DNA from 2 places in the Streptomyces sp. JNUCC 64 genome. Region 2 is predicted to be linked to the other one. Evidence: predicted binding sites of a transcription regulator. Region 2 holds the regulator's gene; the other holds the start of a gene.
The links. The regulator HspR, encoded in region 2, represses chaperone genes until heat shock. The targets are predictions, from matches to a motif close to TTGAGNNNNNNNNNCTCAA.

Region 1: a site for HspR is predicted at 2,925-2,943, ahead of lon (endopeptidase La). Genes of this name have one in related genera too.

What each region holds. Positions count from the first base shown of each region.
Region 1 is NZ_CM137015.1:2,468,640-2,483,323, forward strand. It holds gene ACVWNX_RS09810 (lysozyme) at 1-358, shown strand, start outside; gene lon (endopeptidase La) at 470-2,902, opposite strand; gene ACVWNX_RS09820 (spermidine synthase family protein) at 3,223-3,975, shown strand; gene ACVWNX_RS09825 (response regulator transcription factor) at 4,089-4,829, shown strand; gene ACVWNX_RS09830 (HAMP domain-containing sensor histidine kinase) at 5,078-6,259, shown strand; gene ACVWNX_RS09835 (multifunctional oxoglutarate decarboxylase/oxoglutarate dehydrogenase thiamine pyrophosphate-binding subunit/dihydrolipoyllysine-residue succinyltransferase subunit) at 6,668-10,474, shown strand; gene ACVWNX_RS09840 (DUF6104 family protein) at 10,590-10,769, shown strand; gene ACVWNX_RS09845 (hypothetical protein) at 11,527-12,255, opposite strand; gene ACVWNX_RS09850 (DUF4097 family beta strand repeat-containing protein) at 12,493-13,377, shown strand; gene ACVWNX_RS09855 (PadR family transcriptional regulator) at 13,379-14,545, shown strand.
Region 2 is NZ_CM137015.1:4,445,689-4,460,372, reverse strand. It holds gene ACVWNX_RS18445 (hypothetical protein) at 1-131, opposite strand, end outside; gene ACVWNX_RS18440 (hypothetical protein) at 128-388, opposite strand; gene ACVWNX_RS18435 (helix-turn-helix transcriptional regulator) at 558-1,514, shown strand; gene ACVWNX_RS18430 (helix-turn-helix transcriptional regulator) at 1,571-2,569, shown strand; gene ACVWNX_RS18425 (hypothetical protein) at 2,747-3,220, shown strand; gene ACVWNX_RS18420 (GNAT family N-acetyltransferase) at 3,394-3,834, opposite strand; gene ACVWNX_RS18415 (hypothetical protein) at 3,831-4,847, opposite strand; gene ACVWNX_RS18410 (hypothetical protein) at 5,685-5,960, shown strand; gene ACVWNX_RS18405 (hypothetical protein) at 5,978-6,358, shown strand; gene ACVWNX_RS18400 (radical SAM protein) at 6,485-7,252, shown strand; gene ACVWNX_RS18395 (hypothetical protein) at 7,338-7,700, shown strand; gene ACVWNX_RS18390 (hypothetical protein) at 7,697-7,903, shown strand; gene ACVWNX_RS18385 (helix-turn-helix transcriptional regulator) at 8,009-9,025, opposite strand; gene ACVWNX_RS18380 (heat shock protein transcriptional repressor HspR) at 9,533-9,988, opposite strand; gene dnaJ (molecular chaperone DnaJ) at 10,003-11,190, opposite strand; gene grpE (nucleotide exchange factor GrpE) at 11,224-11,934, opposite strand; gene dnaK (molecular chaperone DnaK) at 11,931-13,772, opposite strand; gene hrpA (ATP-dependent RNA helicase HrpA) at 14,077-14,684, shown strand, end outside.

The DNA of each region.
Region 1 (14,684 bases), 2.0 Mb from region 2:
CCTGCCCGGGGTGCTGGACATCGAGTGGAACCCGTACGGCGACGCCTGCTACGGCAAGACGCCCGCCCAGATGACCGGCTGGATCCGGGACTTCCTGGACCGCTACCGCCAGCGCACCGGCCGGGACGCGGTGATCTACACCGCCACCAACTGGTGGACCCAGTGCACCGGCGGCTCCCCCGCCTTCGGCGCGGTCAACCCGCTGTGGATCGCCCGCTACGCCGCCGCCCCCGGCCCCCTCCCGGCGGGCTGGGCGACCCACACCATGTGGCAGTACACCTCCACCGGTCCCCTCGTCGGGGACCACAACCGGTTCAACGGGGCCCTGGACCGGGTCCAGGCCCTGGCCACCGGCTGACCCCTCCGTCCGGGGCATGACCCCGGACGGGCCGGAACCCGTCCTCCCCGGGAGAGAAGAAGGGGAGGGCGGGTTCCGGACGTGAGGGGCGCCTTCGGAGGACGCCGGGGGTCAGGCCGCGGCCGGGACCGCCGGGGCGGCCCGGTGGGTCGCCGGACTGAGCGCCAGTTCCAGGACCTGGCGGACGTCCGTCACCGGGTGGACGTCCAGCTTCGCCAGGACCTCGGCGGGCAGGTCGTCCAGATCGGCCTCGTTCCGCTTGGGGATCACCACGGTGGTGATCCCGGCCCGGTGGGCGGCGAGCAGCTTCTGCTTCACCCCGCCGACCGGCAGCACCCGGCCGGTCAGCGAGACCTCGCCGGTCATCGCCACGTCCGGCCGCACCTGCCGTCCGCTGAGCAGCGAGGCCAGCGCGGTGGTCAGGGTGACGCCCGCGCTCGGGCCGTCCTTGGGGACCGCGCCCGCCGGGAAGTGGACGTGCACGGCCCGGTCCTTGAGGTCCCCGACCGGCAGCTCCAGCTCGGCGCCGCGCGAGCGCAGGAAGCTCAGCGCGATCCGCGCCGACTCCTGCATCACGTCGCCCAGCTGGCCGGTGAGGGTCAGTCCCGCCGCGCCCGTCTCCGGGTCCGCGAGCGACGCCTCCACGTAGAGGACGTCACCGCCCGCGCCGGTCACGGCCAGTCCGGTCGCGACCCCGGGCACCGCCGTGCGGCGCTCGGCCGGGTCCTGGGCGGACTCGGGCACGTGGTGCGGCCGTCCGATGAGCCCGCGCAGCTCCTCCCGGGTGACGGCGAACGGCAGCTCCCGCTCGCCCAGCTCGTGCCGGGCGGCGACCTTGCGCAGCAGCCGGGCGATCGCCCGCTCCAGGGTGCGCACCCCGGCCTCCCGGGTGTACTCGCCGGCCAGCGCGCGCAGCGCGCCCTCGTCGACCGTGACCTCCCCGGCGGCCAGGCCCGCCCGCTCCAGCTGGCGCGGCAGCAGGTGGTCCCGGGCGATGACGACCTTCTCGTCCTCGGTGTAGCCGTCGAGGCGGACCAGCTCCATCCGGTCCAGCAGCGCCTCCGGGATCGCCTCCAGGACGTTGGCGGTGGCCAGGAAGACCACATCGCTCAGATCCAGCTCGACCTCCAGGTAGTGGTCCCGGAAGGTGTGGTTCTGCGCCGGGTCCAGGACCTCCAGCAGGGCGGCGGCCGGGTCGCCCCGGAAGTCGGAGCCGACCTTGTCGATCTCGTCCAGCAGGACCACCGGGTTCATCGTCCCGGCCTCCTTGACCGCGCGGACGATCCGGCCGGGCAGCGCGCCGACGTAGGTGCGCCGGTGGCCGCGGACCTCCGCCTCGTCCCGGACGCCGCCGAGGGCGACCCGGACGAAGGAGCGGCCCATGGCGTGCGCCACGCTCTCGCCGAGCGAGGTCTTGCCGACGCCGGGCGGGCCGACGAGGGCGAGCACCGCGCCGCCGCGCCGTCCGCCGACCACCCCGAGGCCGCGCTCGGCGCGCCGCTTGCGCACCGCGAGGTACTCGGTGATGCGGTCCTTCACGTCCGCGAGGCCCGCGTGCTCGGCGTCCAGCACGGCCCGGGCGCCCGCGATGTCGTAGCGGTCCTCGGTGCGCTCGTTCCAGGGCAGCTCCAGGACGGTGTCCAGCCAGGTGCGGATCCAGCCGCCCTCGGGGGACTGGTCGCTGGCCCGCTCCAGCTTGTCGACCTCCTTGAGCGCGGCCTCGCGGACCTTCTCCGGCAGGTCGGCGGCCTCGACGCGGGCCCGGTAGTCGTCGGACTCTGCCTCGCCGTCCGGGTCGCCGTTCAGATCGCGCAGCTCCTTGCGGACCGCGTCCAGCTGGCGGCGGAGCAGGAACTCCCGCTGCTGCTTGTCGACGCCCTCCTGGACGTCCTTGGCGATGGATTCGGCCACGTCCTGCTCGGCGAGGTGCTCGCGCAGCTGTTCGGTGGCGAGCTTGAGCCGGGCGACCGGGTCGGCGGTCTCCAGCAGGGCGACCTTCTGCTGCACGGTGAGGAACGGGGAGTAGCCGGAGTTGTCGGCGAGCTGGGAGACGTCCTCGATCTGCTGGACGCGGTCCACGACCTGCCAGGCGCCGCGCTTGCGCAGCCAGCTGGTGGCGAGGGCCTTGTACGCGGTGACCAGTTCGGTGACGGAACCGGGCAGCGGGTCGGGCGCGCTCTCCTCTATACGGAAGCCCTCGACCCAGAGCGCGGCGCCCGGTCCGGTGGTCCCGGCGCCGATGCGGACCCGCTCCCGGCCCCGGATCAGGGCGCCGGGGTCGCCGTCGGCGAGCCGTCCGACCTGCTCCACGGTGCCGAGCACGCCCGTTCCGGCGTAGGTGCCGTCGATCCTGGGGACCAGCAGCAGCCGCGGCTTGCCCGGCGCGGAACCGGCGGCGGCCTGGGCGGCCTCCACCGCGGCGCGGACGTCGGGGTCGTTGAGGTCCAGCGGGACGACCATGCCGGGCAGCACCACCTCGTCGTCGAGGGGCAGCACCGGCAGCGACAGTGCGGTGCCCTTGGAACCAACAGACTCAGCAGCCATGATCTCCCCTTCGGCATTCAAGTTGAGCTATGCCGACTCAATGCGCGGGGCTCCCCGATTGTTCCCGCTCCCCCGCCCACGGCCCGCCGTTCGCTCAGGGCAAACATCCGGGACCGCCGCGGAGCCTCCTTCCCCGGGCGCGACGGGACACGCTCCGGAGCCCTCTTCCCCGACCTCCGGAACCGCTCCGGAACCCCCTCCGCCAACCTCCGGCAACAGCTCCGGAGCCCTCTCCCCCGACCTCCGGGGACACGCCGGAGCCCTTCCGCGACCGGCTGGATCACGCCATCCGCCGCGCCGGGCCCACGACAATGCCCCCCATGCCGCATCCGCACCCCACCACCGCCCCCACGACCCTCCCGAGTGCCGCCCCGACGGCCGCCCCGGCGGGACCGACGGACGCCCCGGAGGTCCTCGACCGCCGCACCGGCCCCCACGGCGAGGTGGTCCTGCGCCGCCACGGCGATCTGCTCCAGATCATCGCCAACGGCTGCTTCCTGATGGACACCTCCGACGGGCGCTCTGAACGCCTCCTGGTGGACGCGGCGGCCGACGCCCTCGCGGACGGCGGCGCCGCGCCCGGGGGCCACGTCCTCGTCGGCGGGCTCGGCGTCGGCTTCAGCCTGGCCCACGCCGCCGCCGACCCCCGCTGGGGCCGGGTCACCGTCGTCGAGCGCGAGGCCGCCGTCATCGGCTGGCACCGCGAAGGCGCCCCGCTCTCCCCCCTCACCCGCACCGCCCTCGCCGACCCCCGCACCGAGGTCCTCCACACCGGGCTCCTGGAGCACCTGCGCGCCACGGACCGGAGCTACGACGCCCTCTGCCTCGACATCGACAACGGACCCGACTGGACCGTCACCGAGGACAACGGCGGGCTCTACGCGCCCACCGGGATCGCCCTGTGCCGGGCGCGGCTGCGACCCGGCGGAGTGCTCGCGGTGTGGTCCGCGCAACCCTCCGCCGATTTCGAAGGAACATTGCGGAATTCGGGGTTCCAAGCGGTCCGTACCCATGAAATCGCCGTCGCGAGGGGCGTTCCGGACGTCGTCCACCTCGCCGTCAGAGCTGGATAGCCGGGGCGCGCTCCGTGCCCTTAGTCTGCACACCGGCGCGCCGATCACCGGGGCGCCGGGCACAGCCATGGGTTCACCCCACGGATTCCGAACAGCTCAGTCAGGGGCGGGCGATGGAGCAGACACACACCACCCAGCAAGGCGGCGCCCCGGTACCCGGCGGCGCGCAGCGGCGGGTGCTCGTGGTGGAGGACGACGCCACGATCGTCGAGGCGATCGCCGCCCGGCTGCGCGCCGAGGGCTTCCTCGTCCAGACCGCGGGCGACGGGCCCACCGCCGTGGACACCACCCAGGCGTGGCAGCCCGACCTGCTGATCCTCGACGTGATGCTGCCCGGCTTCGACGGGCTGGAGGTCTGCCGCCGGGTCCAGGCCCAGCGCCCCGTCCCGGTGCTGATGCTCACCGCCCGCGACGACGAGACGGACATGCTGGTGGGGCTCGGCGTGGGCGCCGACGACTACATGACCAAACCGTTCTCGATGCGGGAGCTGGCCGCCCGGGTGCACGTGCTGCTGCGCCGGGTCGAACGGGCCGCCCTCGCGGCGACCACCCCGCGCGGCGGTTCGCTGCGCCTCGGGGAGCTGGAGATCGACCACGCCCAGCGCCGGGTGCGCATCCGGGGCGCGGACGTGCATCTGACGCCCACCGAGTTCGAGCTGCTGGTGTGCCTGGCGAACACCCCGCGCGCGGTGCTCTCCCGGGAACAGCTGCTGGCCGAGGTGTGGGACTGGGCGGACGCCTCCGGCACCCGGACCGTCGACAGCCACATCAAGGCCCTGCGCCGCAAGATCGGCGCCGAGCGCATCCGGACCGTCCACGGGGTCGGGTACGCGCTGGAGACCCCGACGCCGTGAGCGGGCCCGCCGCCCGGACCCCCGACGGCCCCGCCCGGCCGCCCCACGGCCCCGGGCACCCCGCCGCCGGACCCGACCGCCCCCCGGAAGCCCCCGGCCGTCCCGCCGCCGGACCCGACCGCCCCTCAAACGGCCCCGGCCGTCCCGCCGCCGCCCGGGACGCTCCCCCCGGCCTCCGGGGCCCCGGAGACCGGCACCCCGCCCCGGACGACCGGACGACGGACGTCCGGATCGCGGACAGCCGGACCATGGACAGCCGGACCTCGGAGGACCGGACCACGGACCGCCCCGGCGGCCCGGCGGACGGCCACCGCGCCCCCGCCGCGCGCGGACTGCGCCCGTTCTCCATCAAGACCAAGCTCGGCACCCTGGTCGTGGTCTCGGTGTTCATCACCACCGGACTGCTGATGATCGCCGTGCGCACCGAGACCGAGCTGCGGTTCATCACGGTGTTCTCGGTGATCGCGACCCTGCTGCTCACCCAGTTCGTGGCGCATTCGCTGACCTCGCCGCTGGACGAGATGAACACCGTCGCCCGGTCCATATCGCACGGCGACTACACCCGGCGGGTCCGGGGCCACGACCGGGGCGACGAACTGGGCGACCTCGCGGCCACCATCAACCGGATGGCCGACGACCTGGAGGCCCAGGACCGCCAGCGCAAGGAACTCGTCGCCAACGTCTCGCACGAGCTGCGCACCCCCATCGCGGGGCTGCGGGCGGTGCTGGAGAACGTGGTGGACGGGGTCTCGGCGGCCGACCCGGAGACCATGCGCACCGCCCTGAAGCAGACCGAACGGCTCGGGCGGCTGGTGGAGACCCTGCTGGACCTCTCCCGGCTGGACAACGGGGTGGTGCCGCTGCGGACCCGGCGCTTCGAGGTGTGGCCGTATCTGTCGGGGGTGCTGAAGGAAGCCAACATGGTCTCCTCCGCGCGCGCGGGCATCGCCTCCGGCTCCGGCAGCCACACCCGCACGGACGTCCATCTGCACCTCGACGTGTCCCCTCCCGAGCTGACCGCGCACGCCGATCCGGAACGCATCCACCAGGTGGTCGCCAACCTGATCGACAACGCGGTGAAGCACAGCCCCCCGCACGGCCGGGTGACCGTCCGGGCGCGGCGCGGCGAGGGGCCCGAGTCGCTGACCCTGGAGGTCGTGGACGAGGGCCCCGGCATCCCCGAGTCGGAGTGGCACCGGGTCTTCGAGCGGTTCAACCGGGGGCCGTACACCGACCCGGCGGGCGGCGGTCCGGGGTCCCCGGTGCCGCCGCCCCCGGGGCCGGGGAGCAGCGACGGCGGCACCGGACTGGGGCTCGCCATCGCCCGCTGGGCGGTGGAACTGCACGGGGGACGGATCGGGGTGGCCGAGTCCTCGCGGGGCTGCCGGATCCAGGTCATCCTTCCGGGGCTGTCCCGTGGCCCCGGTTGACGTTAGGGTTCGGGGCGACAGGCCAGGTCCAACGGTCCCCTCCCCGTGCTCGTGGGAGCGGTTCCGTGGGTCTTCCCGTCCATTCCGGTCGCGCCCGGAACCGAATCGATCGGATTCCGGACGCTGCCGAGCATCCGACGTGCTGACACGATCCAGTACGAACGAGAGCCGTCACCCAGGGCGCTCCGAGCGCCTCACGGGTCGACCTGCCGCGCCCTGACGTGCGCGTTTGCCCCACTGATGACAGGGAACCCCGCTTGTTTCCCGCCATTCCCCTCCCCGAAACACGGGTTCCAGTGTGACTTACGCGACGGATCACCCGTCCCGCCTGCACTCCTGGCCCCGCAAGGCGTAGCCTTGATTCCCGCTGTCCATCATCTTGTGAAGCGGAAGAGGGCGGTTGCCGCCGTGTCGCCACAGTCCCCCAGTAACTCGAGCTCCCCCAGCCCCCGGCCGGGAGGTGCACCCACGACCGAACACCCCGGGCAGGGCAAGGACCCCGCCGTGGCGTTCGGTGCCAATGAGTGGCTCGTCGACGAGATCTATCAGCAGTACCTCCAGGACCCGGACTCGGTAGACCGCGCCTGGTGGGACTTCTTCGCCGATTACAAGCCGGGCGCAGCCGCGACCCCGGTCCCGGCGGAGACCACCGCCCCGGTCACGGAGGCGGCCCAGCCCGTCGTCCCGGCCGCGGCCGTCCCGCCCGCCCCGGCTCCGAAGGCCGCCGCGGCCCCCCCGGCCGCGCCCGCCGTACGGGCTCCGGCCGCCCCGGCCCCGGGCACCACCGCACAGGGTGCTCCGGCCAAGGCCGCCGCGCCCGCTCCGGCACCCGCCGCCGAGGCCCCCTCGGGCCCCGAGTTCGTGACGCTGCGGGGGCCCTCGGCCGCCGTCGCCAAGAACATGAACGCCTCCCTGGAGCTGCCCACGGCCACGTCCGTGCGCGCCGTCCCGGTGAAGCTGCTGTTCGACAACCGCATCGTCATCAACAACCACCTCAAGCGCGCCCGGGGCGGGAAGATCTCCTTCACGCACCTCATCGGGTACGCGATGGTGCAGGCCGTCAAGGCCATGCCGTCGATGAACAACTCCTTCACGGTGAAGGACGGCAAGCCGACCCTGGTCAAGCCCGAGCACGTCAACCTCGGGCTGGCGATCGACCTGGTGAAGCCGAACGGCGACCGCCAGCTCGTCGTCGCGGCCATCAAGAAGGCCGAGACGCTCAACTTCTTCGAGTTCTGGCAGGCGTACGAGGACATCGTCCGCCGCGCCCGGGACAACAAGCTGACCATGGACGACTTCACCGGGGTCACGGTCTCGCTGACCAACCCCGGCGGCATCGGCACCGTGCACTCCGTGCCGCGTCTGATGCCCGGCCAGGCCGTGATCATGGGCGTCGGGGCGATGGACTACCCCGCGGAGTTCCAGGGCACCTCCCAGGACACCCTGAACAAGCTCGGCATCTCCAAGGTCATGACGCTCACGTCGACCTACGACCACCGGGTCATCCAGGGCGCCGCCTCCGGCGAGTTCCTGCGCGTCGTCGCCAACCTGCTGCTCGGCGAGAACGGCTTCTACGACGAGATCTTCGAAGCGCTGCGCATCCCCTACGAGCCGGTCCGCTGGCTCAAGGACATCGACGCCTCGCACGACGACGACGTCACCAAGGCCGCCCGCGTCTTCGAGCTGATCCACTCCTACCGGGTCCGCGGCCACGTCATGGCCGACACCGACCCGCTGGAGTACCGCCAGCGCAAGCACCCCGACCTGGACATCACCGAGCACGGCCTCACCCTGTGGGACCTGGAGCGGGAGTTCGCGGTCGGCGGCTTCGCCGGCAAGTCGATGATGAAGCTGCGCTCCATCCTCGGCGTGCTGCGCGACTCGTACTGCCGGACCACCGGCATCGAGTTCATGCACATCCAGGACCCCAAGCAGCGCAAGTGGATCCAGGACCGCGTCGAGCGCCCGCACACCAAGCCGGAGCGCGAGGAGCAGCTGCGCATCTTGCGGCGGCTGAACGCCGCCGAGGCGTTCGAGACGTTCCTCCAGACCAAGTACGTCGGTCAGAAGCGCTTCTCGCTGGAGGGCGGCGAGTCCGTCATCCCGCTGCTGGACGCGGTCATCGACTCGGCGGCGGAGTCCCGGCTGGACGAGGTCGTCATCGGCATGGCCCACCGCGGCCGGCTCAACGTCCTCGCCAACATCGTCGGCAAGTCCTACGCGCAGATCTTCCGGGAGTTCGAGGGCAACCTCGACCCGAAGTCGATGCACGGCTCCGGCGACGTCAAGTACCACCTGGGCGCCGAGGGCACCTTCACCGGTCTGGACGGCGAGCAGATCAAGGTCTCGCTCACCGCCAACCCCTCGCACCTGGAGGCGGTCGACCCGGTCCTGGAGGGCGTCGCCCGCGCCAAGCAGGACATCATCAACAAGGGCGGCACGGACTTCACCGTCCTCCCGGTCGCCCTGCACGGCGACGCGGCCTTCGCGGGCCAGGGCGTCGTGGCCGAGACGCTCAACATGTCGCAGCTGCGCGGCTACCGCACCGGCGGCACCGTGCACATCGTCATCAACAACCAGGTCGGCTTCACCGCCGCCCCGGAGTCCTCGCGCTCCTCCATGTACGCGACGGACGTGGCGCGGATGATCGAGGCCCCGATCTTCCACGTCAACGGCGACGACCCCGAGGCCGTCGTCCGGGTGGCGCGGCTGGCGTTCGAGTTCCGTCAGGCGTTCAACAAGGACGTCGTGATCGACCTCATCTGCTACCGCCGCCGCGGGCACAACGAGTCGGACAACCCGGCCTTCACCCAGCCGCTGATGTACGACCTGATCGACAAGAAGCGCTCGGTGCGCAAGCTGTACACCGAGTCCCTCATCGGTCGCGGCGACATCACCCTGGAGGAGGCGGAGCAGGCGCTCCAGGACTTCCAGGGCCAGCTGGAGAAGGTCTTCACCGAGGTCCGCGAGGCCACCGCCCAGCCGGGCGAGGTCCACGTGCCCGACCCGCAGGCCGAGTTCCCGGTGGCCGTGACCACCGCGGTCTCGGAGGAGGTCGTCAAGCGGATCGCCGCCTCCCAGGTGAACATCCCCGAGCGGGTCACCGTCCACCCCCGGCTGCTGCCGCAGCTCCAGCGCCGCGCGGCGATGGTGGAGGACGGCACGATCGACTGGGGCATGGGCGAGACCCTCGCCATCGGCTCGCTGCTGATGGAGGGCACCCCGGTCCGGCTCTCCGGCCAGGACTCCCGTCGCGGCACCTTCGGCCAGCGCCACGCGGTCCTCATCGACCGGGTCACCGGCGAGGACTACACCCCGCTGCTGTACCTGGCCGACGACCAGGCCCGCTACAACGTCTACGACTCCCTGCTGTCGGAGTACGCGGCGATGGGCTTCGAGTACGGCTACTCGCTGGCCCGCCCGGACGCCCTCGTCATGTGGGAGGCGCAGTTCGGTGACTTCGTCAACGGCGCGCAGACCGTCGTGGACGAGTTCATCTCCTCCGCCGAGCAGAAGTGGGCCCAGACCTCGGGCGTCACCCTGCTGCTGCCGCACGGCTACGAGGGCCAGGGCCCGGACCACTCGTCCGCCCGCCCGGAGCGCTTCCTCCAGCTGTGCGCGCAGAACAACATGACGGTCGCGATGCCGACCCTGCCGTCGAACTACTTCCACCTGCTGCGCTGGCAGGTCCACAACCCGCACCACAAGCCGCTGGTCGTCTTCACCCCGAAGTCGATGCTCCGGCTCAAGGCCGCGGCGTCGAAGACGGAGGAGTTCACGACGGGCGGCTTCCGTCCGGTCATCGGGGACACCACGGTGGACCCGGCGGCCGTGCGCAAGGTCGTCTTCTGCGCGGGCAAGGTCTACTACGACCTGGAGGCCGAGCGGATCAAGCGCGGCACCACGGACACCGCGTTCATCCGCATCGAGCGGCTGTACCCGCTGCCGGGTGCCGAGCTCCAGGCGGAGATCGCCAAGTACCCGAACGCGGAGAAGTACCTCTGGGTCCAGGAGGAGCCGGCGAACCAGGGCGCGTGGCCGTTCATCGCGCTGAACCTGATCGACCACCTCGACCTGGCGGTCGGCGCGGACGTTCCGCACGGCGAGCGGCTGCGGCGGATCTCCCGTCCGCACGGCTCGTCGCCGGCGGTGGGTTCCGCGAAGCGGCACCAGGCCGAGCAGGAGCAGCTCGTGCGCGAGGTGTTCGAGGCGTGACGCCCACGGCGTGAGCCGTGGTGAGGCCCCGGGCGGTGACCGCCCGGGGCCTCACCCGTTCCCGGGGCCGTACCCTGAGGGGACCAACCGTAGGGTCCTGAGCAGGAGCGGAACCGTGTACTTCACCGACCGGGGCATCGAGGAACTGGAGAAGCGGCGTGGCGAGGAGGAGGTCACCTTCGAGTGGCTCGCCGAGCAGCTGCGGACCTTCGTGGACCTGAACCCCGACTTCGAGGTCCCCGTGGAACGCCTCGCGACGTGGCTCGCCCGCCTGGACGACGAGGACGAGGACTGACCCGGCCGGGCCCCTGCGCAGGACGCGTCCCCGCGCCCTGAAGCGGCGCGGTTCCCCGCGCCCCGGTCGGGGCCGCCTCCCGGAACCCGTCTTCGACCGCGGGTGCGCGGTGGCTGCCCGCCCCCCTGGGTGGGTCACTGTCGTCGGTCCGCCGCTGGTCCGTGGTGGCTGTTCGCGCAGTTCCCCGCGCCCCTTGACCGGGTTGCCGCCCGTGGTCACCTGCGGATGCTCGGTGGTCGCTCGCGCCGTTCCCCGCGCCCCTGACGGGGCGCTCTGATGGTCCCGGTCGCGTAGCCCCGGCCCGCGCCGGACGCCCCGGAACCCATGACAGGGCCCCGTAAGGGGCGCGGGGAACGGCGCGAGCAACCCACGACGACCCGCACGGAATCACAGGCAGCAACCCGACCGAGGGGCGCGGGGAACGGCGCGAACAACCACGACGCGCCCGCAGACGAAGACCTGCGGAAGGCACCCCGTAAGGGGCGCGGGGAACTGCGCGAGCAACCCACGACGACCCGCACGGAATCACGGGCAGCAACCCGACCGAGGGGCGCGGGGAACGGCGCGAGCAACCCACGACAGCCCGCACGGGATCACGGGCAGCAACCCGGCCGAGGGGCGCGGGGAACGGCGCGGGCAACCCCGAACGCACCCGCACCGGCCAACGCACCGAACCCACCACGACGCCCCGCAAGGGAACGCGGGGAACAGCGCGGGCCAGCACCAGCGCACCCGCACCCGGGCCCCGCCCGAAACCTCAGTGCGAGCGCCGCAACCCCACCACGCCGGAGGCGACGAGCACTCCCCCCGCCACCACCCAGGCCCCCCGCCGGGTCCGCACCCCCCAGACCGCCATCGGCGCCCCCAGCACCAGCTGGGCCGCCGAAAGCGCCCGCACCGGCAGGGTCCACCACGCGGCGTCCCGCACCTCGTACTCGACGGCGACCGCGCGGAGCGCCCCCATCGGGCCCCCGGGCGCCAGTCCGGGCGGCAGCACCAGACCGGTCCGGGCCAGCACCGCGACCAGCCCGATGAGCCGGGCCCGCGCGTCGGCGTCGGAGTCCGGCCGGGCCAGTTCCTCCAGGGCCTGGACGTCCAGCACCGGGTCGAGCCCCAGGCGCAGGGCGAAGGTGTGGACCGCCTCGACCTCGCCCACCGGGGTCCCCGCGGCGAGCCACTCGAACCCCACCGACCGCCGGAACCCGGAGGCGAGCACGAACCCGCTGTGCTCGGGGTCCCACCACAGCGCCAGCACGGCCCACTGCCCGCCGACGGCGAGCGCCCCGGCCCAGCCCGCCACCACCCGGTCCACCGGGTCGCCGTCGTCGAGCCAGGGCGAGGTCTCGGGCACCAGCGCGGTCCAGCCGTCCCCGGCGGGGACGCAGACGAACGGTTCGCGCAGCAGCCGGGCCGCGGCGGTGACGGTCTCGGGCTCCGCCCTGCACAGCAGCAGGGCGCCGGTCACGGGCTTCGGGTCGGACAGCATGCCCCCACGCTAGATCACATCGGTCGGGAACGCCGCACTCCCCCTCACCGACGGACACCCCGCGCATCACGGGCATCCGTCCCGGAGCGGCTCGTGACGGACAGGAGAGGAGGGAGAGGAAGCGAGAAGAGGCGAGAGAACCCCTCCGGGTACTTGACCCCGGCGATCCACGATATATCGTGTATTGCAGAAGACGCGATATGGCGCGTCCATTCCCGGTTGAGGGAGGTCAGCACCATGTCCGACACGTCCGAGTGGTCCATCGCCACTCCCCGGCGGCTCGACTTCGACGCCCCGGTCACGACGCTCCGCGTGCGCGTGGCCAACGGAACGGTGAACGTGGTGGGTACCGACGGAGGTTCCACCCGGCTCCAGGTCTCCGAGGTCAAGGGCCCGCCCCTGATCGTGACGCACGAGGAGGACGGCGTCCTGACGGTGACCTACGAGGACCTGACCAGGAAGGGGCTGGTCGGGCTACTGAGCCACATGGGGCTGCGCCACAGCGCGGTGGTCTCCCTGGTGGTCCCGGCGTCCACCCGGGTGGAGGTCAGCGTCGTCGGCGCCGGAGCCGTCGTCTCCGGCGTGGAGGGGCACACGGAGGTCAAGAGCGTCACGGGCGACACCACGCTCGTCGGCCTCGGCGGCACGGTCCGCGTGGAGACCGTCTCGGGGAACATCGAGGTCAAGAGCCTGACGGGCGCCCTGCGGTTCAGCTCCGTTTCGGGCGATCTGACGGTCGTCGAGGGTTCCGGCGCCCCGGTCCGGGCCGAGTCGGTCAGCGGCTCCATGATCGTGGACATCGACCCGGCCGACGACCCCACCGACGTCCGGCTGAACAGCGTCTCGGGCGAGATCGCGATCAGACTGCCGCACCCGGCGGACGCCGAGGTGGAGGCGAACTCGGCCAGCGGCCATGTCTCCACCCACTTCGAGGACCTGAGGGTCAGCGGCCAGTGGGGCGCCAAGCGGATCACCGGACGGCTGGGCGAGGGCAACGGCACCCTGAAGGCGACCACCGTCTCCGGGGCGATCGCCCTGCTCCGCCGCCCCCGCGCCGACCACCCCGACGCCCCGACCACCGCCGCCCCCACCGGGCACGGCTCCGAGCAGAAGGTGCTGTGACATGCCTCCCGTCTTCGCCCACGGCCGTCTGCGCCTCTACCTCCTCAAGCTGCTGGACGAGGCCCCCCGCCACGGCTACGAGGTGATCCGCCTCCTGGAGGAGCGCTTCCAGGGCCTCTACGCGCCCTCCGCCGGGACGGTGTACCCCAGGCTGGCCAAGCTGGAGGCCGAAGGGCTGGTCACCCACACCACCGAGGGCGGCCGCAAGGTCTACTCGATCACCGACGCGGGCCGCGCCGAACTGGCCGGACGCGGCGGCGAGCTGGCCGATCTGGAACTGGAGATCCGTGAATCGGTCGCCGAACTGGCCGCCGAGATCCGTGACGACGTCCGCACCTCGGCGGGCGACCTCCGTCGCGACATGCGCGCGGCGGCCAAGCAGGCGCGCTCCTCCGGGGCGTCCTCCGGCTCGGCGGGCGGGGCGCACGACCGGGGCGGCTTCCCCGACCCCTCCGACTTCCTCGACGGGGGGTGGGCCGACACGGAGGCGTGGCAGCGGACGAAGGAGGAGCTGAAGCGCGCCCGGCAGGAGTGGAAGGAGCAGGCCCGCCGGGCGAAGGACGAGAGCCGTCGGGCCCGCGACGAGGCCCAGCGCGCCCGCCACCAGGCGCAGGAGGCGCAGGCCCAGGCCCAGCAGGAGGTCCAGCGGATCGCCAAGCGGGTCCAGGAACAGGTGCAGTCGCACTTCCAGCGCGGGGACTGGCCCTCGGGCGTGCGCGAGGGGCTGTCCGAACTGGTCCGCGAGTTCGGCGAGTTCGGCAAGGACCGCCCGGCCCCGCAGAACGACCCCACCGGCCGGGCCCCGGAGTCCGAGCCCGCAGGGCAGCCCGGGCAGTCCGGGGGCGAGCACTCGGCGGCCTCCGGGGCGGCCGACGCCCCCGAGAGCCGGAAGAGCGCCGACGGCCCGGAGCGCCCCGACTACACACAGACCCCGGCGGACTTCCCCATGGGCTACGCGCCGGAGTGGTCCGAGCAGCCCCCCTCGGGGAACCCGGCCCGCGACCTGGACCGCCTCCTCGACCGTTTCCGCGATGACATCCGGGACGCCGCCCGGGACCGCGGCGTCACGGAGGACCAGTTCCGGGAGGCCCGACGTCACCTCTCCACGGCGGCGGCCCATATCGCCGCGACGCTGCGCCCCGGCGCGGTGAGAGACAGGGACGCCTAGGCACGTCGAGGGCGGTCCGGGGCGGGCCCGTCCAGCGGCCGGGACCGCCCGGCCGCCCCGGACCCGCCCCAGGCAACCTCAACCGACCTGGACGCCCAGAACGCCCGGGACGTTTGGATGTCCGGGACGCCTGGGGCAC
Region 2 (14,684 bases):
CCGAAGAGGGTCACCATCAGCGAGTCGCCCTGGTGGGGGATCGCCGTGACCAAGTCGATGAAGTGCCATCCGGAGCGATAGGCGGTGGCCATCTCGCGACGGAAGGAACGATCGTCGGGCGGCGTGCTCATGATCCCCAGCCGGTCTTGGTGACGCCGGTCTTGGTGACACTGGTCTTGCTGACGCCGGTCTTGCCGACGTTGGCCGGAACGGAGAAACCCCAGCCGGTGTCGGCTGGCTTGCTGATGACCGAGCCGCCCTTGGCCGGTGCGACCCAGCCCCAGCCGGTGTCGGCTTGAGCGGTCGTGGCGCCTGCGAGACCGAGTGCGCCCGCTGCCACCACCACGGAGAAAGTCGCCAGCACTGAGCGAAGCATTCTCTTGAACATAGTCGGCTTCGTCCTCACCTGATGAGTCCTCTCCCCCGGTGCAACAAGACGATGACTCATTCAGGCACGTCAACACCACTGAACCGATGCATCATGTTCCTGCATGTACAAGACCCTGGGGGGTGGAGATTTGCCTATAACCAACACACATCCGACACATCACCACTCCATGGCCGAGCTGTGCGCCGAGGGAGGACAGCTCTACGCGAGCGCACTGAGTGCCGGACGCATCGCCCGCACCGAGGTGATCGCCGCCCCGTGCCTCCTGGAATTCGCCCTTCTCCACCCCGATCCGGACGATGCGAACTGGCTGCGGCCCGTCCCGCCCTCGGTGGCCCTGGCGCAGCGCCTCCACCCGCTGGAACGGGAAATCCTGGACAGACGTCGGTTGTCCATCGAACTGACCGAATCATTCGAGCCGTTCATGGCGCTCAGCGCCCAGGCCCCGGCGCCCACCCACGCGATCACCGTGCTCGAAGGGATCGACCGGATCAACGCGGCGCTGAACCTGGCCACCTCCGAGGTCCGCTCCGAGGTCCTCACCGTCCAGCCCGGCGGCCGCCGCAGCGAACACATCCTCAGCCAGGCCCTGGAACGCGACCGTCCGCTGACCGACCGGGGCGTCCGGATCCGCACCCTCTACCAGCACACCGTCCGGCACAGCCAGGGCACGATGGCGTACGTCGACCGGATGGCCGACGGGCTGATCGAGATCCGCACCCTGGAGGAGCTGATCGAGCGGCTCATCATCTGTGACGACGCGGTGGCCTTCATCCCCGCGGGCAACGACGGCAGCGGCAAGGACGACGTGGCGCTGGAACTGCGCCACCCCGGACTGGTCCGCTATCTGATCCGGGTCTTCGAGCAGCTGTGGCGACGGGCCACCCCCCTGCTGGACGAGGTGCCCTACCCCGCCACCCCCGACGGCATCACCGGCGTCCAGCAGTCCATCGCCAAGCTCCTCGTCGAGGGGTACGTGGACGAGGCCATCGCCCGCCGCCTCGGCATGAACGTCCGCACCTGTCGCGCCCACATCGCCAAGCTCGCCGCCTCGCTGGGCAGCGGGAGCCGTGCCCAGCTCGGCTATCTGATAGCCCGGTCGGGCATTCTGGAGCGCGATCAGTGACCGACGACTAGCCGGGGCCGCCCCACGCCGCCCCGGGCCCTCCTGGAGCGGAAGCAGTGACGGACCCCACCCCGGACCCGGGGCGCCGGACCGACGGCCACCTCCCCCACGCCGTCGAGGACCTCTGCACAACGGGAACGGAGGCGTACGCGCACGCGCTGCGCGCCGGCCGGATACCGGCGGGGGACGCCGCCGGGGCGCCCTGTCTGCTCGACGCGGGGCTGTTGCGGCCGGACCCGGAGGGCGCCGGGTGGCTGCTGCCCACCGCCCCGGCCGTGGTGCTGCCCCGGCTGCTGCGGGCCATCGAGGAGGACATCGCCCGGCACCGCAGACGCGAGGCCACCCTCGCGGACCTCTTCGAACCGTTCCTGGCGCTGGGCGCCGCCGGGGCCGCCGACGGCCAGGGCGGCATCACCGCGCTGGACGGGACGCTGCGCATCGACGAGGCGATCGCGGAGGCGATGAGCGGGGCCCGCGAGGAGCTGCTGACCATCCAGCCGGGCGGGGCCCGGCCGCCCACCGCCCTGGCGACCGCCCGCCCCCGGGAGCAGGCCATGCTGGACCGGGGCGCCCGGATGCGCACCCTGTACCAGCACACCGCCCGCCACTCGGCGGTGGTCGTCGGCCACTACGAGCAGCTCCTCGGCGACGTGGAGGTGCGCACCCTCAGCGAGGTCACCGAACGGCTGGTGGTGATCGACCGGGCGACCGCCTTCATCCCCGCCAGCACCGACCGCACCGCCGCCCTCCAGATCCGCCAGCCCGCGCTGGTCGCGTACTTCGTCACCACCTTCGAGCGGCTGTGGCGGCTCGCCACCCCGATGTGGCCGACCCCGGCGCACCGCCCCGCGCCCCGGGGGGTGCCCGCCCGCCAGCACGAGATCGCGGGACTGCTGATCGAGGGGCTCACCGACGCGGAGATCGCCCGCCGACTGGCGATGAACGTCCGCACGGTACGGGTCCACATCGCCAAGCTGGCGGACGCGCTGGGCAGCGGCAGCCGCGCCCAACTCGGTTACCTGATCGGCCGGTCGGGCATCCTGGAACACGGATGACCCCGGTCCGGGGGAGGACACGGGACGGGGGCGCGCCCCTCCCCCCGCCCTCGGGTGCGTGGTGGGTCGCTCGCGCAGTTCCCCGCGCCCCTTCGGCGCGCCCCCCCGGGGGGGGGGTAGAGAGAGAACGGGCCGGTGCGAACCACCGCCCACCGCCTATCGCAGCGAGGTGAGGAAGTGCCCGCCACCGACCGACAGCCGACCACCGTCCCCCCGGACGCCCTGCTCCGCACCCAGCGCGCCCTCGCGGCCGCGCTGTGGCACTACACGACGGCCCAGATCGCCAAGCCGTACTACGTCCGGGGGTGCGTCCCGGACCCGAAGGAGCCCGAGCCACGCGTGATCGTCGCCCTGTGGACCGGCCCGACGGCACGCGACAAGACGAACGTCTTCTTCTCCGTCCCGCTGGTGTCCGACGGCGTGCTCCTCTCGGCGGCACAGATCGTCACTGGGTTGATGCGGCTGGGCAAGGGAACCCACATCTTCGGCTCCACCGGCCACCGCTTCGACGGCAAACGCGTCCTCAACGGCGACTCCCTGGTCGAGGGCGTCACAGCGGTGACGTCCCCTGCGGAGAGCCACGAACCGCAGGTGCCGCAGGGACCGAGGGGCTTCTACTTCGAGCGGCCCGGCCAGTTGAGGGAGTACTGAGCCGGACCGGCCAGGACGCGAATGACCGTACGGCGCGGCCGAGCCGGTGGAACACCGACAGCGCACGGCTCCGAGGACGCGGCGGTCACCGTTCCGAGCGGACGAGGAGCCCCCGCCACCTACGGTCCCGGGAACAGCTCGCCGAGGCGAACCCCGGCCGACTCCCGTCCCCTCTACCTGGCGCGGATCATCACGGTCAGTACGGGTGAGGTGGGGGACGGTTGGCTGTGTCCGATGTCCTCGTATCCCCATGACTTGTAGAGGGCGTGGACCTTTCCGTCTCCGGCGGCCGGGTTGACCATCAGCGTGACGTACGGCTCGGTGCGGGCGGTGAGCAGGGTGTCGTGGATGCGGCGGGCGGTGCCGGTCTTCCGCCAGGCCGGGTGGACGCCGATCTCCTTGAGGGCCACGACCGGGTGCCGGGTGTACTCCTCGGGCGGTGTCGGGCTGGAACGCAGCCAGTAACGATCGCCGTGCTCGATGGTGTTCCCGTAGGCGTAGCCGACCGGGTTCCCGTCGGCGTACACCTCAAGGAGATCATCACAGGCGGGGTCAGGGACGGCTGGCTGCGCCTTGACGTCGCCGCGTTCCCTGGCTCGAAGCGTGAAGGTCAGCGCGGCTGCTGGCCTGTTTGGTGCTCGCGCGCCCCCGAGCGAGTGGAGGTGTGCTCCTCCCAGGTCCGGACAGAGGCACTACCAGGCGCGGTGGTGCGGAGCGCCACGTCGAACCCGTGCAGTACCCGCGAGACACGGGGGTGCCGGGCGGCATCGGCAAGGACGCTCGTGGCGGTGGCCGTAGCGGCCTCGGGCTCTCCCTGGGCGAGCTGGGCGTGCGCGAGCCGGGCGGTGTTGAGGGCCCGGTCACGTCGCATCCGTGGCCGGAGCAGGGCGAGGCCCCGATGGGCGTGTGCCTCGGCCCGCGCGAAGTCCCCGAGACGGAGGTGCGCGGCGAGAGCGAGGGTTTCCAGTTCCGCTCCGTCACGGGCCCCGGTCATCCATACCGGGCGGGCGAGACCCGGATCAGCACGTTCGAACGCGTCCTGTGCGCAACCGAGAGCGTGTCGTGTGGCCGGAGCGTCCCCGATGGAGCCGAGGGTGGCCGCCTGGCGGGCATGGCCGAGGGACGCGAACAGCGGGTCCCTCCGGGTGAGGCTCAGATTGCGGGCGACGTCATTGGCGGCGAGGGCGTCAGTGGGACGCCCCAGGTGCCGGTACATGGTTCCCGCGTGGCTCCAGATGCGGAACTTGATCGTCTGGTCGCCGGACAGCTCGGCGAGTGCCTGGGCCTCCCGCATGTGCGCCTTGGCCGCCTCGTAACGACGGCCGTCGATCGCGGCCCACATGGCCGAGGACCGGAAGGACGCGGCGGAGGCGTAGAGACTGTTGCGTACCCGCTGCGTCGCACCACCGGCGTTCTGGAGTTCCAGCGCTTCCCCGGCGAGCGCGACGGCTTCCTCTTCGATGCCGAGTCGCCCACCGTGGCGGTGGTCGCTGATGACGATGTCAGCGAAACGCTCGTTCAGACGGTTGACGTCGCTCATGCCGATGCGACGCGATGTCCTGGGGCCAGGCGTGGCCACGTCCACGGCGACCGCCGCCACCCCACTGGCGAAAGCACGGCGCTTCATATCAGAGTCCTCCTGCCTAGGCGGGTCGGGGACGGGTGCGGACCGCCCCCGGGGGATGAATCCCAGAGCTACGGCGGACAATCCGGTGACGTCCTCAAACGCCTTGCGAGTAACCGACTTGGGCCACTTGACCCGGCCCGACTTCCACGCCCGGACCGATGAGCCGTCATAGCCAGAGGAACGTCCGGTCAGTCGTTCGACGGCTCTGTTCATCGCCTCGGCGAAGCTGTTGGAACTGTAACCGTGCTCGGTCATCCATGCCTCAAGCACCGCATTGCGGATGGCGTCCATTCCGGCACGGTAGCCCGATTACTCCCGGACCTGCTGGCAAAGAGGGACCCAAAACCCCCTAGCCGACACTCCGGAGCACATCGCTGGGCCCCCTAACCAAGCTCCCTCGAAAGGGAGTTGCCTATTCAGTGACCGCCCGTGTCGATCTCCGTACGGGCGGCCACCAACCGAGACAGGCGAAAGTCCGCGTCGATGACGAGCACGGGGACACCGCAGGTCGCTTGCCGCCCTCGCGCGGATTCGCTCAGCCCCGAAAGTGAAGGCAGGACGGTCATGGAACAGGCATCGAAGGCGATGCGGAGAGACGGGGTCGCACGTCGTGTGCGGTGACGAACTCGCGATTGGCGGACTCGCATTCGACATCGGACGCGGGGTCGTAGGGAGGGTCATGGACATCACCTGGGGACCGGTCTATCTCCGCCCGCCCAGCGGTGGGATCGAGTGGACGGCGCGCCGCGAGGACGTACGTCCCGCGACGGTCCTGGACCAGATCCGCCCCGCGCTGAACGAATTGAACCTTCACAGCAGTCGGGGAGGTGTGTAGCCGTGAGCAGGCTTTTCCGTCATACCAAGTGGAACCTGCGCCAGTTAGAGTTCTGGGGCGCGAGCGCGTATGCACAGTGCGTTTCCGGGTCGCCCCAGTGCGACGCGACACCGCCGCCCGGTCCGGAGTTCCGTACGGCCGAGGGCGCGGCGCGGTGGATCGAGGTTCACTTCCGGGAGACGGGTCATCGTCGGTTCGACCGGGCGTTGTTCGAGACGGTGCAGTGGGACCCGCCGGAGGACGTCGACCCGAGTACCTTGCCGGGGGTCACGACGTGAGCCAGGCTCCCGAGCCCTTGCCCCGGTACCGAGCCCAGGTGGTGGCGGAGTGGTCCTCGGTCTACGGGGACTGGGACACCCGGATGGTCCTCGGGACGTTCACCAGCCCGTACCCGGGACGGGCCCTGCGCTGGCTGCGCAAACAGGCGTTCCGTATCGCGGACGGGCTCGACCCGGACCCTGACGGCGGGCCCATCCACCTGGACGCGCTGAACGAGATTCCGTTCCCGGACCACGAGTTCCCTGGTGACGCACCCACCCGCCTTCGCACCTGGGCGCTACACGAGGACCACGCCCCCGCGATACGGCGACTACGAGCCGGGGGCACCGTCCAGGTCATCGCGGCGGAGCACGGCGAGCGGTACGTGCTCACCGCCCGACCCGACACCGCGACCTAAGCCGCGTATCCGGGCCCCTTGGACCTCCCCCTGCCCCGCTGACCTGTCGCCCGGCAGGGGGAGCACCACTCACCACGACCGCGCGACCGCGACCCGCAACTTTGACACAGTGATAAGGAACGGCCCATGCCGCTGGTTGATGAACCGTCCCCGCTGCGAAGGGTGTTCGCGGGGATCAGTTCGCTGGAACTGGAGATCACCGGCCGCTGTCCCCGCCACTGCGCCCATTGCCTCTCCGAACCGGAACCCTGGGCCGTACCCGGGAACATGACCCCCGACGACTGGCGCCGCGTCATCACCGACGCCGCCGCGCTCGGCGTCCCCCACCTCCGGCTGATCGGCGGGGAGCCGACCCTCCACCCCCACTGGACCGACCTCGCCGCACACGCCCTGTCGTCGGGGATGACCGTCGAGCTGTACACCGACCTCGCCCACATCCGCGATGACTGGTGGGACCTGCTCACCCGGCCCGGCATCGGCGTGACGACCGGCTACCACAGCGATTCCTCGCACCAGCACGAACACCTCACCGGACACCCCGGCAGCCACAGCGACATCCGCCACACCATCCGCCAAGCCGTCCAGCGCGGAGTCCGCGTCCGCGCCCGCATCACGGACACCTTCCACGGCCAGCGCATCCGCTGGGCCCGCGCCGACCTCACAGCCATGGGCGTCACCCGCGTCACCATCGACCGCGCCTGGACCACAGGACGCAACCCCCCACCCGGACCCGGACTCGACGAGACCTACGCCCACCACGCCCGAGGACGCCTCACCATCCACCCCAACGGCAACCTCACCGGCTGCCCGCTCTCCCCCGACACCCCCACCGGAAACGTCCGCCGAACCCCACTCCCCGCACTCCTCGACGGACACCACCAAGCGACCACCTGACCCACCGCACACAAACGCCCCGACAGACCGTTGCACCGGTCCATCGGGGCTCCGCCAAGACAGCTTCAGAGGAGCTGACCGACGTATGCGCGATCGTATCGCCCGTGCCCTCGTACGGGTGCTCGCCCATCTGCCCCTGACCCGCCGCACCCGCCCCGGACGCCACACCGCCCAACACCTCACCCAACCCGAACTCAGTCCCGCCCCCGTCCCCGTAGCCATCCCCACCCCCGCACCGGACCGGGACCCCTGGCGCCGCCCCTGGACCGGCCCCAGCTCAGCCGAAGCCCTCGCGATCTTCCGCGCCGAAGAAGCCCAGCACCTGAGCCCCGCCCAACGCGAACGGTTCTACGCCACCGCCTTCGCGGAACGCGGCTACGACTACCCCTACCTCGCACGAGGCGTCCACCAGGTCACGGGGACCGGGACCGGAACGGCCGCCGCATGACCCGCGACGCACTCCTCCACGACGGCCCACCCACCGAAACCGGCGCCCACTGCCACACCTGCGGACGCTGGACCACCGCACCCATCGTCATCGGCTACACCAGCCGCACCAGCACCAACGGCGACACCACCTCCATCACCCACCACACCTGCCCCCACCACCTCACCAACGACCGCCCCACCGACCCCCCGCCCACGAACTGACCCCGTCCCCAAGCACCCCAAAGGGGCGCGGGGAACGGCGCGACCAGCCCGGACGCACCCGCACCCGAAACCCGGAGAGGCGGAAGCGCACCGCCCCGAAGGGGGCTACGCCCCCGACGCCGGCGTCGGGGGCCTCGGTGGGGTGTCCAGCCCCGCCTGGGCGATCCGCACCCCCAACTGGGCCCGGCTGGCAGCCCCCAGCTCCTCCGCGAGCTTGCGGATGTGGTGCCGCGCGGTGCGGACGTTGATGCCCAGCCGGGTGGCGATCTCCGCGTCCGTGTGGCCCTCGGCGAGCAGCGCCGCGATGGCCCACTCCCGCCGGGTGATGCCCTCCACCCCGGCCCGGACGGGCAACGGTTCGACCAGGGGGTGGGCCAGCCGCCAGAACCGTTCGAAGACGATCGCGAGGAACTCCACCAGCCCGGGGTGGCGCAGCTCCAGCGCCACCGTGCGGTCCTCGGTGGCGGGGACGAACGCGACCTTGCGGTCGAAGATCAGCATCCGTTCGGGGACCTCGTCCAGGGTGCGGACCTCCGCCGCGCCCCCGACCCGTTCCACGTACTCGTAGAGCCCCTGCCCGTGCCGGGCGGAGTGGGTGTACAGGGTCCGCATGCGGACCCCGCGCGCGGCCATGTCGAGGGCCAGCGGCAGCGCGTCCTTGAGGACGTTCTCCCGGCGCACCCCGCCGGGCTGGACGGCCAGGTGCTCCACGGCGCAGCCGTCGGACGCCTCCGCGATGGCCTCCCGGATGCGGGGCTTGCTCTCCAGCACCCGCAGTCCGGGCACCCCGGGCGCCGCCCCGGCGCCGGTGATCCCCGCGAACCCCTCCGGGGCGAGGCAGGCGTACCGCTCGGCGAGCCGGGCCATGGCGGCGGCCCGGGCCTGGCCCTGGGCGAGTTCGTCGCGCAGGGACCGGCTCAGCCGGGCGAGCACCCCGCCGGGGGACTCGGGCACCAGCCACTCGGTGTCGTCGGGGTCGGGGTGCAGCAGGCCCAGTTCGAGCAGACAGGGCGCCCCGCCCACGGCGGCCCGCCCGACGCGGCCCGCGTCCAGCGCCTGCCGGTAGACCCGTTCGCCCTCCTCGCAGAGCCGGTCCACCCCGTGCGCGTGCGCCTCAGTCATCTCCCCGTCCCCACCACCGGTGGAATTGCCACCGGTTCGTTCGGTTCTTTCCCCTTGCGTCCACCCCGCCTCTTGGCGCAGTGCAACAAGATGACGGTGGTGCCGTCGCCCCGTGACCGGCAGAGTGGGCGCGGGGCGAGGGGAGGGGAATTCTTGGTCGCCCCGGGTGATCCCCGAGTCGGCCAATCCCCCTGGTCGACCCGGGGGCACCCTCGCTTCCGGCGCCCGCCGGGCGCACCGGCCGGAGAGACGGCCGGGACCGACGGGCGGCACCGGGGGCCGTCGATCGGGCGGGCCCCACCGACCAGCCGTGACCACGGTCCCCCACATCACGGGAGTGTGAGCGAGCACCCCAAGCTTCGCACACCTCACAGACAGTCACACCCGGGTTAGCTACAGGGGGGTTCACCGGGGTGTGCCCGTCCGGTCCGCCGGACGGAACGAGGGGCCGGAAGGTTCACCTTCCGGCCCCTCGGCCCACGCTCGCCCCGCCGGACGGCGGAGGCGCTACTCCTGTCCCCGCTTGGGGCGCCACACGACCAGCGCGCTGGTCTGCTGGACCTCCTGGTAGGGCACCAGGTCCCGGCGGTACGAGGCGTGCACCGCGGCCTCGCGCTGCCGGATGGCGGCCGCCGCGCCCTCCACCGCGTCCTGGAGTTCGGCGACGCGCGCGGTCAACGCGGCCACCTGGCCCTCCAGTTCGATGATCCGCTTGATCCCGGCCAGGTTGACGCCCTCGTCCTGGGACAACTGCTGCACCTGGCGGAGCAGTTCGATGTCCCGGGCCGAGTAGCGGCGGCCCCGGCCCGCGGTGCGGTCCGGGGAGACCAGGCCGAGCCGGTCGTACTGGCGCAGGGTCTGCGGGTGCAGGCCGCTGAGCTGGGCCGCGACCGAGATCACGTACACCGGCGAGTCGTCGGTCAACTGGTAGGGGTTGCCGCGGCGGCGTCCGCCGGTGCCCATCGCGTCCATGGCCCTCATGCTCCCTTCGCGGCCTCGAACAGCTCCGCCCGCGGATCGTCGTCCGCGGTCGCCTCCCGGTACGCCTCCAGGGCGTCCCGGGCCTTGCCGGTCACGTCCTTGGGCACCGCGACCTCCACCGTCACCAGCAGATCGCCACGGGTCCCGTCCTTGCGGACGGCGCCCTTGCCGCGGGCCCGCATGGTGCGGCCGTTGGGGATGCCCGGCGGCAGCTTCAGCGTCACCGGCGGACCGCCCAGCGTCGGCACCCGCACCTCGCCGCCGAGCGCCGCCTCCACGAAGGAGACGGGCACCGTGACGGTGAGGTTGTCGTCCTTGCGGCCGAACACGGGGTGCGTGCCGACGTGCACCACCACGTACAGGTCGCCGGCCGGGCCGCCGCGCTCGCCCGGGCCGCCCTTGCCGCGCAGCCGGATGCGCTGTCCGTCCGAGACGCCGGCCGGGATGCGCACCTGCATGGTCCGGGAGGACTTGGCCCGCCCGGACCCCTTGCACACCTCGCAGGGGGTCTCGGCGATCAGTCCGCGGCCCTTGCAGTCCACGCACGGGTCGGTGAGCGAGAAGCCGCCCCCGCCGCCCCGGGACACCTGGCCGGTGCCCACGCAGGTGGGGCACACCCGGGGGGTGCCGTTCTTGTCGCCGGTGCCCGCGCACGCCTTGCAGGCGGCCTGCGAGGACATCCGCAGCGGCACGGTCGCGCCGTCCACCGCCTCGGTGAAGCTCAGCGTGACCTCGGACTCGATGTCCTGGCCGCGCCGGGGCTGGGTACGGCCCCCGCCCCCGCCGCCACGGTTGAACAGTCCGCCGAAGACGTCGCCGATGCCGCCGCCGAAACCGCCCGGCTGCTGGGCACCGCCGCCGCCCGGGGAGCCGCCCCCGAAGAGGTCGCCCAGGTCGAAGTTGAACGAGCCGCCGCCCGCTCCGGGTCCGGGGCGGAAACCCCCGTTGCCGAAGAGGGCGCGGGCCTCGTCGTACTCCTTGCGCTTCTTGGGGTCGCCGAGGACGTCGTTCGCCTCGGAGATCTCCTTGAAGCGCTCCTCGGCCGAGGCGTTGCCCTTGTTGGCGTCCGGGTGGAACTCGCGGGCGAGCTTCCGGTACGCCTTCTTGATCTCCGCCTCGGTGGCGTCCTTGGGGACGCCGAGGACCTTGTAGTAGTCCTTCTCGATGAAGTCCTTGGTGCTCATCCCCGGCGTCCCTCCTCTCCGTGCGTGCCGCGGTCAGCCCTCGTCGGGCGCACCGCTGTCCTTGCCCTCGGCGCCGTCGGCGCCCTTGCCGTCCTCTTCGCCGTCCGTCTCGTCCGCCTTGGTGGCCGAGGCGCCCGGCTGGGGCTCGGCGACCGCCACCCGCGCGGGGCGGATGGTGCGCTCGCCGATTCGATACCCGGGTTGGAGGATCGCCACGCAGGTCGTCTCGGTGACGTCCGGCGCGTAGCTGTGCATCAGGGCCTCGTGGACCGTCGGGTCGAAGGGCTCGCCCTCCTTGCCGAACTGCTGGAGGCCCATCTTGGCGACGACCGTCTCCAGGGACTCGGCCACCGACTTGAAGCCGCCGACCAGTTCGCCGTGGTCACGGGCGCGGCCGACGTCGTCGAGGACGGGCAGCAGCTCGCTCAGGAGGTTCGCCACGGCGATCTCCTTGACGGCGATCCGGTCGCGCTCCACCCGGCGGCGGTAGTTCTGGTACTCGGCCTGGAGCCGCTGGAGGTCCGTGGTGCGCTCGCTCAGCGCGGTGCGCACCTGGTCCAGTTCGGCGGTGAGCCCGGCGTTCGCCGCGCCCGCGTCCCCGGCCCGGCCCGCCGGGCCCCCCTCGGAGGGGGACCCGTCGGACTCGGAGGTGCCGCCGTCCGTGTCGGCGTTCGCGGCACTGGTGCCCTCGGAGACGTCGGCGGGCTCGTCCTGCTCGTCGAAGCCCGGGGTCTCCTCGGTCACGCCGCACCGTCCTTGCGGTCCTCGTCGACGATCTCGGCGTCGACGACGTCGTCGTCGGCCTTGGCCCCGGCCGCGCCCGCGTCACCGGCGGCGGCACCCTGGGCGCCCTGCTCGGCGTAGAGGGCCTGGCCGAGCTTCTGGGAGACGGCGGCGACCTTCTCGGTGGCGGTGCGGATCTCGGCCGCGTCCTCGCCCTTGAGCTTCTCCTTCAGCTCGGCGACGGCGGTCTCGACCTCGGTCTTGACGTCCGCGGGGACCTTGTCCTCGTTGTCCTTGAGGAACTTCTCCGTCTGGTAGACGAGCTGCTCGCCCTGGTTGCGGGTCTCGGCGGCCTCGCGGCGGGCGTGGTCCTCCTCCGCGTACTTCTCCGCCTCCTCGCGCATCCGGTTGACCTCGTCCTTCGGCAGCGAGGAGCCGCCGGTGACGGTCATCTTCTGCTCCTTGCCCGTGCCCAGGTCCTTCGCGGTCACGTGCATGATGCCGTTGGCGTCGATGTCGAAGGCGACCTCGATCTGCGGGACGCCGCGCGGCGCGGGCGGCAGACCGGTCAGCTCGAACATCCCGAGCTTCTTGTTGTACGCGGCGATCTCGCGCTCGCCCTGGTAGACCTGGATCTGCACGGACGGCTGGTTGTCCTCGGCCGTGGTGAAGATCTCGGAGCGCTTGGTCGGGATCGTGGTGTTGCGCTCGATCAGCTTGGTCATGATGCCGCCCTTGGTCTCGATGCCGAGGGACAGCGGGGTGACGTCGAGCAGCAGGACGTCCTTGACCTCGCCCTTGAGGACACCGGCCTGGAGCACGGCGCCGATGGCGACGACCTCGTCCGGGTTGACGCCCTTGTTGGCGTCCTTTCCGCCGGTCAGCTCGCGCACCAGCTCGGCGACGGCGGGCATCCGGGTGGAGCCGCCGACCAGGACCACGTGGTCGATCTCGGAGAGGGCGATGCCCGCGTCCTTGATGACGTTGTGGAACGGGGTCTTGCAGCGGTCCAGCAGGTCCGAGGTGAGCTGCTGGAACTGGGCGCGGGTGAGCTTCTCGTCCAGGTGCAGCGGGCCCTCGGCGGAGGCCGTGATGTACGGCAGGTTGATCGAGGTCTCGGTGGACGAGGACAGCTCGATCTTCGCCTTCTCGGCGGCCTCGCGCAGGCGCTGGAGCGCCATCTTGTCCTTGCCGAGGTCCACGCCGTGGCCGTTGTTGAACTGCTTGACCAGGTAGTCGACGACCCGCTGGTCCCAGTCGTCGCCGCCGAGGTGGTTGTCGCCGTTGGTGGCCTTCACCTCGACGACGCCGTCGCCGATCTCCAGCAGCGAGACGTCGAAGGTGCCGCCGCCGAGGTCGAAGACGAGGATCGTCTGGTCGTCCTTGTCGAGGCCGTACGCGAGGGCGGCGGCCGTCGGCTCGTTGACGATGCGCAGGACGTTGAGGCCCGCGATCTCACCGGCCTCCTTGGTGGCCTGGCGCTCCGAGTCGTTGAAGTAGGCGGGGACGGTGATGACCGCGTCCGTGACCTTCTCGCCCAGGTACGCCTCGGCGTCCCGCTTGAGCTTCTGGAGGATGAAGGCGGAGATCTGCTGCGGGTTGAACGCCTTCTCGTCGATGTCGACGCGCCAGTCGGTGCCCATGTGGCGCTTCACGGACCGGATGGTCCGGTCGACGTTGGTGACGGCCTGGCGCTTGGCCACCTCACCGACGAGCACCTCGCCGTTCTTGGCGAAGGCGACGACGGACGGCGTGGTCCTGGCGCCCTCTGCGTTGGTGATGACGGTGGGCTCGCCGCCCTCCAGAACGCTGACGACGGAGTTAGTCGTGCCCAGGTCGATGCCGACCGCACGTGCCATTTCGGTTTCCTCCAGAGAACTCGCTGACTGATCGCGTCCCGCGTCCGGTGGGGGAACCCCTGCAACCTGAGCGGGACAGGCTCAAGAATGCACCAAGGCTCCGACGCGGTCAACAGACCTGAGCCGGTGCCGCTCAACTTTTATCTTCCCCTTACCGCAATCACCCCTCTGACCTGCGCTCCCTCCAAGCGGCCACCCTCCGCACCCTCCCGCTCACGACCCGCCGGACCCCCGTGGGCCCCGGGGAATCCCCCCGGAAAAGGGTTCGTCGGCTTCCGGGCCGAGGTGAGATCCTGGGGGGCGTATGTCTACGCAGCCCGCTCCCGCCCCCGGCCCCCGAGGCGAACTCGGCCGCCGCGTCGCCGCGCTACCCCCGAAGGACGCCCAGCGCCTGGGCCGCAGGCTCGAAGGCGCCGTCCGCGTCCGCGAGCCGGAGGCCCGCGCGGCGGTCCTCGCCGAGATCGAGGCGGAGACCGCGAGGGCCGAGGCCCGCACCGCGGCCCGGGCCGCCCGCGTCCCCGCGGTCTCGTACCCCCCGGAACTGCCGGTCAGCCAGAAGAAGGACGAGATCCTCGCCGCGATCCGCGACCACCAGGTCGTGATCGTCGCGGGCGAGACCGGCTCCGGCAAGACCACCCAGATCCCCAAGATCTGTCTGGAGCTGGGGCGCGGCGTCCGGGGCATGATCGGGCACACCCAGCCCCGCCGGATCGCCGCCCGCACCGTCGCCGAACGCGTCGCGCAGGAGCTGGACACCCCGCTGGGCGAGGCCGTCGGCTGGAAGGTCCGCTTCACCGACCAGGTCGGCCGCGACACCTTCGTGAAGCTGATGACGGACGGCATCCTGCTCGCGGAGATCCAGACCGACCGCGAGCTGCGCGCCTACGACACGATCATCATCGACGAGGCCCA